Regions from separate parts of the Spongiibacter sp. genome, predicted to be linked through region 3. Evidence: predicted binding sites of a transcription regulator. Region 3 holds the regulator's gene; each other region holds the start of a gene.

Region 1 (3,281 bases), on a different contig from region 3:
TGAAGATTCCCTTCCTGGCGGCTGATCGAAATCAGCTTGCTGTGCACCTTCAAGCCCGGCACGCCCAAAATCACGTTCACGCCGCCATCGGTCAGACGCTGCGACAGCGCGATGTTGGCCTCTTCATCAAAGCGCGCCTGCAACTCCACCACCACCGTCACTTCTTTGTGGTTGGCGACCGCGTTCAGCAGCGCATCGACAACGTGTGAGTTCGACGCCACCCGGTACAGGCTGATGCGAATCGACTTCACCGCCGGATCAATCGCGGCAGTTTTCAGCAGGTCCGTCAGGTAATCGAAGCTGTGATAGGGATAGAACAGCAGAATATCCTGCTCCCGCATGCAGCTCAGAATATTGTCAGCGGCGTCAATTTCCGGCACCCGGATTTTCGGCAGCGCCTTCGCATCCAGATACGCCGGCCCCAGATTAGGGAAGCGCATAAAGTCTTTGGAGTTGTGGTAGCGCCCACCGGGGATCATCGAGTCGAGGCGACCCAGCCCCAGCCGCTTCACCAGATACTCCATCAAATCATTCGGCATCTGCGCGTCGTACACAAAGCGTACCGGATCCCCCTTGCGGCGGCGCTTGAGACTCTGCGTCATCTTCTCCACAAAGGTCTGCGTCACCTCTTCGCTGAGTTCCAGCTCGGCGTCGCGGGTCAGCTTCACCGTGTAGGCCTCGGCAGAATCCAGCGGAAAAATCCCGCGAAATACCTGCGGCAGGCACACGCGAATCATGTTCTCAAGCGTAATCAGCACCTTGCCGCGCTTGCCCTTGCGACCGGGAATCCGCACAAAGCGCTCGATCCGCGTGGTCGGCACTTCCAGCAGCGCAAAGCGCACCTGACCCTCATAACTGAGCTTGATCGCCAGATAGATCGACGCGTCATTCAGCTCCGGCATCGGGTTGGCATCGTCCAGCAGAATCGGCACCAGCTCCTGCTGGATATGACTGTGGAAATAGCCGCGCACGTACTCCGTCTGCGCCTCATCGAGCTGGCGCTCGTTCACAATGTAGATTTTGCGACGGCGCAATTCCTTCAGGTTGGCGCTGTAGGTGGCATCAAAACGGCGCTGCAATTTCAGCACTTTCTGATGAATTTCCTCCATCAGCGCCTTGTAGTCCTCCTGTTTGGAGGGCGTCGAAAACGCAGCCAGACGACGTACATCCGCCACCCGCACCCGGAAGAATTCATCGAGGTTGTTAGAGAAGATGCCCAGATAACGAATCCGCTGGATAATCGGCACCGACGGATCAGCCGCTTCCTGCAGCACCCGCTCGTTAAAAGAAAGCCAACTCAGCTCTTTGGCAATCCACGCCTGTTCAGCGGTCATTTCGCTCATATTTTCCTACCCTGACAACGTTTAAAGCACTTGTATGCGCGCAACAGCCTAACGGTTATGCATGTCATTTTAGTGACATATTTCAGTGGTCGCATTTGCCAGTGACAGGTCGTAAACTAACTGCTCACAAGGGACAAAATGCATGGCACAAAACAGCGACTCCTTCGCCGCGCTCGACCTCGGCTCCAACAGCTTCCACCTGCTTATCGCCAGCTTCCAGGATGACAAACTCCGCATCATCGACCGCCACAAAGACATGGTTCGACTGGCCGCCGGTCTCGACGATAACGGCGTCCTCAGCGAAGAAGCCCAGCAGCGCGCGCTGGACAGTCTGGCAAAAGTCGCCAACCGCCTGCGCGGTGTCCCGCGTTCGCAAATCCGCATTGTAGGCACCAACACCCTGCGGGCCGCCAAAAATGCCAGCGAGTTTATGACCCGGGCCGAAGCCATCCTCGGCACACCCATCAATATTATTTCAGGTACCGAAGAAGCGCGACTGGTTTACCTCGGCGTCGCCAACGATCTGGCCATTGAAGACCGCCGACGGCTGGTCATTGATATCGGCGGCGGCTCCACCGAAATGGTCGCGGGCGGCCAACAGCCCCGCCTGCTGGAAAGCCTGCCCATGGGCTGCGTCAGCCACAGCCTGCACTACTTTCCCAACGGCAACATCAACGACAAACTCTTCAAAAAGGCCGTCAATGCCGCCCGCCAGTTAATCTCGCCCTACGTGGAAGGCTTCCGCGACCAGTGGCAGGAAGTGGTCGGCTCCTCCGGCACCATTCGCGCTATCAGCAAGATCCTCAGCGAACAGGGCCTGTGCGACGCCGGACAAATCACCCTCGACGGCATGAATGCCCTCAAGGAACAACTGCTGAACGCCGAGCACACCAGCAGCCTGCAACTCAAAGGCCTGAGTGACGAGCGGCGCGATGTTTTCCCCGGCGGCTTTGCGGTGCTCTATGCGCTGTTCAAGGAAATGGGCATACAGGAACTGCATATCTCCAACTACGCCGTGCGCGAAGGCATTGTGTACGACCTCGCCGGGCGGCTGCACCACAAAGACAAACGCGACGAGACCATCCGCCAGCTTATCGAGCAGTACCACATCGACCCCGCCCAGGGTGAGCGTGTGGCCGAACTCTGCCAACGCTGGCTGCCGATGCTCGCCGACCGCATGAACAGCGACTACACCGAAGCCGAAAAACTGCTGCTCTGGGCCGCCAAACTCCACGAACTCGGCCTGGCCGTCGCCCACGGCGGCTACCACAAACACGGCGCCTACATCCTCAGCAATGCCGACCTGCCCGGCTTCTCCCGGCAGGAACAGGCGCGACTCAGCGTGCTGGTGCTCAACCACCGCCGCAAACCCAAAAGCCTGGATATCAGCACCTACGGCGTCACCCCGGACTGGATGATGGTCTGCCTGCTGCGACTGGCCTGCATCTTCTACCGCCGCCGTCAGGCCGTGCGCTTATCCGACGACATCCAGCTCAGCAGCCCCGCCCCCGAACAGATTCAGCTCCACATCCCCAGCCACTGGCTCGACGCCAACCCCCTCACCGCCGCCGACCTCGACGACGAAGCGGAGCTGCTGCGCAAATGCCTTAACATCCAGCTCGACGTTATCAGCCAACAGCCCGCCGACGCACAAACCGGCTAGTGTCCGCGCCCGGTAACTGTTAGGATTAACCGTTGCAGAATTTGGGGCCGTTTTGGATTCGACGCCGGTTACAAAACTCTGTGGTGCATGCCGTGATGACAGCCAATCACGTTAATCCAAAGCTGTACTCTATATAGTTGCCAACGACGACAACTACGCTCTAGCGGCTTAAACCCCGCTAGCAGTCCCAGCAAGGTGCCCATACCGCGCGAAGGACTGTCATATAGAATGGGATCGCAACAAGGTATGCTCTGGGCCGCGTTGTTAAACTTTTA
Region 2 (3,281 bases), on a different contig from region 3:
AAATCGCTGGATGAGCTGCCCGCGAATGCGCGCGCCTACATCGAGCGTCTCGAAGCCCTGCTGAATGTCCCCATCGATATCGTATCTACCGGCCCGGACCGCGTAGAGACGATTGTCCTGCGTCACCCCTTCGCTTAAGAGGGCGGCGCGACATTCGCGCAGTGATATAAAAAAAGGCCATGCAGTATGCATGGCCTTTTTTTGCCTGCTTGGCGAGGCTGTTTGCCAGTTAGAAGCTCAGCTGCACCCGCATGGCGTAGGTGTCGATGTCATCGGCGAGCTCGCCGTTGACATTCTGCAACGCCCCGCCTTTCAGTTCATAGCTGTGGCTGTAGTCCAGCATCATTCGCACATTGCGATTGAGATACCAGTTCAACGCCAGGGTTATCCGGTCGGCCTCGCCACCGGAAATATCCCCATCCTCCAGGTCGATATGATCGAATCTGGCAGCCAGTTCCACTGCGCCCCAGTGTCCTTGCTCAGGATTGAAGTCGGCATTGATGCTGGGGTATTTGAACTCGCCTTCAGACGCCTTATAACGGCGCTGGCCATTGATGAGATAGGCCACCTGCGCGTAGTAGGCGGAGAAGCTCAGGTCGTCTCCGGTTTCGCGGCTGACATCCGTAACCGCGTATTCACTTTGAAACGTCCACGGCCCACACATGGCAGCGAGCTCAAACACGCCGGTCTGCACCTGCTCCATGTCAGCGATGCTGGCGCTGACCGGTTTCAGGTCTGAAAAATTGGTGGTCTTGTAGGAAAAGCCGGGTGACTTGCCGTTAGCCAAGCCATCGTCACTGGTATTGCGCAAGCCGAATGAGCCCCCTACATGCAGCAGGCGGGTGCGACTGACTATCGGCGCATAGGTAGCGCGCAGGCCAAAGCCAGTGCCTTCATCCGCGTCGCCATCCGAGACGCCGTCCCCGAACAAGCCGGTCTTGAAGTGCCAGTTGTCGCCACCTGATGCAGCGGTAATGCCGATAGCGCGATCAAAATAGGGCGTGGTAATGCCGGCGACCAGCGAGCGCTCGATAAAGGGGATATCGTTGGAGCTTTCTTCAATCTCCATGCTCACAGCTTGCTTCTGATTCCCTACGGTCACCGTCAGCGGCAGTCCGCTGAAATGGTAGCCCAGCGTCGCATCTTTGAGGCTGGTTTTGTTGCCGGCAAAATCGGCTTCGATCAGGTAAGACCACTGTTTGCCGATATCGCCTTTGGCATACAAACGTGCGCGTCGAATCTGGGTGCCATCAATGCCGTCCTGCTGTCCGGCCAGTTCCTCGTGGTCGTGAACCGCGGCATCTGCGTGGAGGCGACCGCCGAATTGAAAACTGCTGCGCCCATCTGCACTTTTCACTTTCAGACCGCCGCTGCCGATGTCCACAACGGCATTATTCACACTGCGGCGCTCTTTCTCGGCCTGTCGAATCTCTTCTGCCTGACTCTCGGTCAGGATTTGTTTTTCTACCAAGATATCCAGAAGCTCTGGCGAGGTGCTCGTCTGCGCGGCTGCGTTATAAGAAGCAGAAAAGCCCATGATAAACAACGGGATATAACGTAACTGCCGGAAAGTACTTGTCATGATTCTGGGTATCCAAATGCCGAGTGGTACTAAGAAGATGGCAATTTTATTTACATTTTATGACAGTTTTATGACTTATCCAGTGTGATTTTGGCTGATTTTTAATCCCTCGCCGTGTTGTTGTCACAATTCGTGAAACATTTTCGTCACATTACGTTCACGCATCTGTCATTCCTCCCGCCTAGCATACGCCCCATCGACAAATTACCTATGCCCTTATTGAGAAGGTTACGGAGATAAGTCCCTATGAAAAAGCTTTTTGCGATGACAGCAATGGCCTCGGCTATGGCCCTGGTTGGTTGTGGCGGCGGTGGCGACATCAATATCAACGCCCAGAACAATTCAGTTGATAACAGCACTGGTGGCGGTTCAACTGGCGGCACTAACTTCTGTGCCTCGTACAATGACAACGGCGTGACTCGTCAGGGTAGCGTTGATGGCGTCAACTGTATTTATGGTTCAGATTTCGTCAGCCTGACTAATCCCATTGAAGTTGCTGCTACTGACCCGGTGGTTTTCACCAAGCTTAGCAACGGCGGTGTCCACATTTTCCGCGACAGCCTGGTTGTTGGTCGTAACTACGATAACGACGCTGACATGGCTGCTGCGGGTATTGTTGAAGGCGGTGATGGCTCTGCCATTGAAATTGAAGCAGGTGTAACGCTGGCATTCCAGGGCAGCGACGATTACATGGTCATCAACCGTGGTTCGCAAATCTTTGCCAACGGCGAACAAGGTGCTCCGGTTACTATTACTTCTGTTTCTGATGCCGTTGAAGACGCGGTTGGCGCAGAAGACGTGCAGCAGTGGGGTGGCTTGATCATCAATGGCTTCGGTGTCACCAATAAGTGTGCCTACACCGGGACTTTTGATGACGATAACCTCGCTACCAGTGATTGCCACGTGGCTGCTGAAGGTAAAGCGGGTGCTGGCCAAACTCACTACGGCGGTGATAACAATGCCGACAGCTCGGGCTCACTGAATTACTTCATCGTTAAGCACACCGGTTTTGAAGTTGAAGAAGACAATGAGCTCAACGGTATTTCCTTCAATGCTGTGGGCTCAGGTACGACAGTTGATTATCTGCAAGCGTATTCAACCTACGACGATGGTATTGAATTCTTCGGCGGCGCAGTGAATGTCAGCCACTATGTTGCATTGTATGTTCGCGATGACTCCATCGATGTTGATGAAGGCTACCGCGGCACAATCGACTATGCCCTGGTCATCCAGTCAGAAAATGACGGCAACCGCTGTGTAGAGTCAGATGGTATTGGCAGCTACTCCAGCAAAGATGCCGCGACTCTGCAGGACTTCATTGATCGTGGCCTGAACTCTCGCGCGACTATCAAAAACCTCACTTGTATCGTGTCTGCTACCGAGGTGACTGGCGAGCCCAATGGCACCGGTACTCACGATCCCGGTCAGGGCATGCGTATTCGCGAAGCGCACTTCCCGACAATCATCAACGCCCTGATCACCACTGCCTACAAAGGTGATGTGAAACTGGGTGACGACGACTACAACTATTGTGTTCGCATTGATGATGAAGGCCTGGAAGCGGCTGATGATGGCGAGCTGAAAATCGAGAGCAGCATCATTGCCTGTCAGGACCTGACAGATGGCGACAACCTGCCTAACAGCGGCAAGACCCAGTTGGCGTGGCTGCAAGAAAGCAACGACACCTATCAAACGTTGG
Region 3 (3,281 bases):
AAAGGCCAATTACTGCAGCAATCAGGCAATTTTTGAGTTTCACCGTCGTCTCCCAAGTCATGCAAAAGGTCGTAGATTTAACACGGCCGTCATTTTATCGACGAAATATGACTAAATTGTTACAGGCAGCGTAGCTTTTATTACAGCGTTGTCACGCTGCAGATTCAGCCTTCGTTGCCAAGGATTTGGGGAACAGACAACTGAAGGTACTGCCGTTTCCGGGGTGACTGCGCACCCTCAGCTCGCCGCGATGTCGAAGCAGTACATGTTTGACAATTGCCAAGCCCAGCCCGGTGCCGCCGGTATCCAGCGAGCGACTCTGATCCACGCGATAAAAGCGCTCGGTCAAGCGGGGAATATATTGCGGTTCAATGCCAATACCGCTGTCCTGGACTTCCAGCACCGCATGACTGTCGGTCTGGTACCAGCGCAGCACAATGCGGTCACCTTCAGTGGTGTAACGGGCAGCGTTGACGGCCAGGTTAGACAATGCACTGCGTATTTCCGTCGCCTGCCCTTTCAGTACGATACTGTCGTCGCATTCTATTTCGATGCTGCGATCACCCTTCGCCGCCGCCAGCGCCTCTTCTCGGACCATTTCCAGCAGAGGTCGCAAGACAATACGATCCTGTTCTTTGGGCTTGGGCACCGACTCCAGTCGCGACAGCAGCATCAGGTCCTGAATCAGGTGATGCATTCTGCGAGACTGCTTCAGCATTTGTTCAATAGCACGATCCCAGCGCGGATTTTCGCCGCCGTGTTCCGCGAAGGTTTCGAGGTAGCCATTGATAACCGTCAGAGGGGTGCGCAATTCGTGGGATACGTTCGCCACGAAATCCTTGCGCATTTTTTCAAGGCGATAAGTCCGGGTGATATCCCGGGCAAACAGCAGGCGATTACGCTCGGCAAAGAAGCTGATACTGATACTCAGCTGAATGTCTGCATTCACCGGGGAGGCCATTTCCAGCGGTGCCCCGTATTTTTCGGCCTCGTAATAGCCGACAAATGATGGCGCACGAATCAGGTTGAGCAGCTGGAGGCCGGTATCGTCCTCTCGCCGCAGCCCCAACAACTCCGATGCCGCATCGTTACACCATTCGATATTGCCCTGATGATCGAGCATCACCACCGCGTCAGACATGGACGCGAACGACGCTCGCAGATAATCAATCATGGCCTGCAAGCGATCGTGATCCCCCGTCGCCTGCTTCTGCATATCATAAATGGTATCGAAAATTTGACCCCACATGCCTATCGCCTCTGGCGGCTCCGTCCCGGAGCCTCGGTATAGCCAGTCGCTCAAACGTTGAAGCTGCCAAAGCAGCCAGGTGCAGATTCCCGCGGCCACCACAAACACCGGCCAGGCACCCAGTTCGAACGCTGTCGACAGAACCGCAGCAGCTGCCAGCGGCAGCATGACTCTGACCAGTTCCGTCTTCCAATCGTAATACCGCATGAACCGGCGCTATGCGCTGACTCCTGTTGCTGAAAAGCGGTAACCGGTGCCTCTTACGGTCTGGATAAGCTGACCAAAATCGCGGCTGTCTGTGAGAAGTGCCTTGCGCAGTCGACGGATATGCACATCCACCGTGCGCTCTTCGACATAGACATTGGTGCCCCACACCTGATCAAGAAGCTGTCCACGGCTGTAGGCACGCTCCTGGTGGGTCATGAAGAATTTGAGAAGTTTGAACTCTGTCGGCCCCATATCGAGAGGCACGTTATCGGCAAAAACGCGGTGACTGGCGGGATCGAGGCGCAGGCCATCCACATCGATACTCTCTTCCTGGTCGGGCGTGCTCACCCGGCGCAATACCGCCTTGATGCGGGCCAGCAGTTCGCGAGAGGAAAAAGGCTTGGTGATGTAATCGTCAGCGCCAACGTCCAGCCCCTGCACGCGGTTGTCTTCATCGTCTTTGGCGGTGAGCATGATAACCAGCATATCGCGAGTCAATTCCTCACGCCGCAGGCGCCGCAGCAACTCGATACCGCTGGTGACCGGCATCATCCAGTCGAGCAGCACCAGGTCTGGTCGCTGATCAACAATAATGCCGTGAGCTTCCTGGGCATTGGCTGCCTCCAGGCAATCGTAGCCCGCAAGTTCCAAGCCTACGCGAATCATTTCGCGAATGGCTGCCTCGTCATCGACGATGAGGATGGTCTTGGTTGTCGTCATGCTTGTCCCTTTAACGCCGCCTAAGTACTTGAGCCTGCATTTAAACGGTCTTTAATGACAATTTTATGACAAGTCAGTCTAGTCGAATACGACGGTTTTATTGCCGTGAACCAGTACCCGGTCTTCCAAGTGGTTACGTAAGGCTCTGGCAAGCACTGACTTTTCCACATCTTTGCCGAGCCGAACCAAATCATCTTTGCTGTGGCGATGTGACACTCGGATGACATCCTGCTCAATAATTGGCCCTTCATCCAGCTGTTCTGTCACATAGTGACTGGTCGCGCCAATCAGCTTCACACCACGGTCATACGCCTTTTGGTAGGGGTTGGCGCCAACAAACGACGGTAAAAAGCTGTGGTGAATATTAATCATTCGACCGGCGTAGGCTCGACAGAATTCCGGGGGGATAATCTGCATATAGCGAGCAAGGACGATACAGTCCGCTTCGTAAGCCGCTGCGAGCGACTGGACTTTCTCATGGGCAGGCGCCTTGTTATTCGGGTCGACTTGCACGTGTTCGAAGGGAATGCCGTGCCACTCCACCATACTGCGTAGGTTTTCGTGATTGGAGATAACACAGGGAATGTCGCAATACAGTTCACCACTGTGCCAGCGGTGCAACAGATCAGCAATGCAGTGGGAGGCGTGGCTGGCCATAATCACCACGCGACGGCGGCGTGCCGAATCCACCAGTTCCCACTCCATCCCGTATTCTTCGGCAATGGGACGGAACGCTTCCCTCACCGCATCGGCTTTCATGCCCAGCGACTCGGCGGTAATTTCATTGCGCATGAAGAACCAATTGCTGTCGGCATCAGAATGGTAATTGGCCTCGGTCAGCCAGCCCCCCTGTTCTGCCACAAACTGGCTGACACGGGCAACAATCCCGACGCGATCGGGACAACTGGTGATAAGGCGGTAAGTGTGCTGCATGGTAATTCTGTAAACCTTACTAAATCAGACTTTATTCAATATTCCGCGCACGGCCTGAGGCAGATCTGCGGGCAGCACCACGGTTTTGGCGTTGCCAGATGCCGACAGCTCTTTGAGCGCCTCGGTGTACTTTTCGCCCAGCAGATAAAGCACTGGCAGCTCATCGCCCTTC

What was found. Region 3 encodes PhoB, which activates phosphate uptake and scavenging genes when phosphate is short. Its sites were predicted from a motif close to TGTCATAAANNTGTAACA; they were not measured.
Region 1: a site for PhoB is predicted at 1,406-1,423, ahead of ppk1 (polyphosphate kinase 1). Genes of this name have one in related genera too.
Region 2: a site for PhoB is predicted at 1,641-1,658, ahead of AC5DB9_RS00145 (OprO/OprP family phosphate-selective porin). Genes of this name have one in related genera too.

What each region holds. Positions count from the first base shown of each region.
Region 1 covers NZ_CFHTQA010000001.1:103,990-107,270, forward strand. Annotated here, with positions in the region: gene ppk1 (polyphosphate kinase 1) at 1-1,343, opposite strand, end outside; gene ppx (exopolyphosphatase) at 1,486-3,006, shown strand; RNA gene ssrA (transfer-messenger RNA) at 3,050-3,281, shown strand, end outside.
Region 2 covers NZ_CFHTQA010000001.1:32,485-35,765, reverse strand. Annotated here, with positions in the region: gene AC5DB9_RS00150 (adenylosuccinate synthase) at 1-138, shown strand, start outside; gene AC5DB9_RS00145 (OprO/OprP family phosphate-selective porin) at 230-1,582, opposite strand; gene AC5DB9_RS00140 (beta-helix domain-containing protein) at 1,829-3,281, shown strand, end outside.
Region 3 covers NZ_CFHTQA010000062.1:6,704-9,984, forward strand. Annotated here, with positions in the region: gene AC5DB9_RS15820 (PstS family phosphate ABC transporter substrate-binding protein) at 1-43, opposite strand, end outside; gene phoR (phosphate regulon sensor histidine kinase PhoR) at 152-1,456, opposite strand; gene phoB (phosphate regulon transcriptional regulator PhoB) at 1,466-2,176, opposite strand; gene purU (formyltetrahydrofolate deformylase) at 2,255-3,109, opposite strand; gene AC5DB9_RS15840 (SPFH domain-containing protein) at 3,134-3,281, opposite strand, start outside.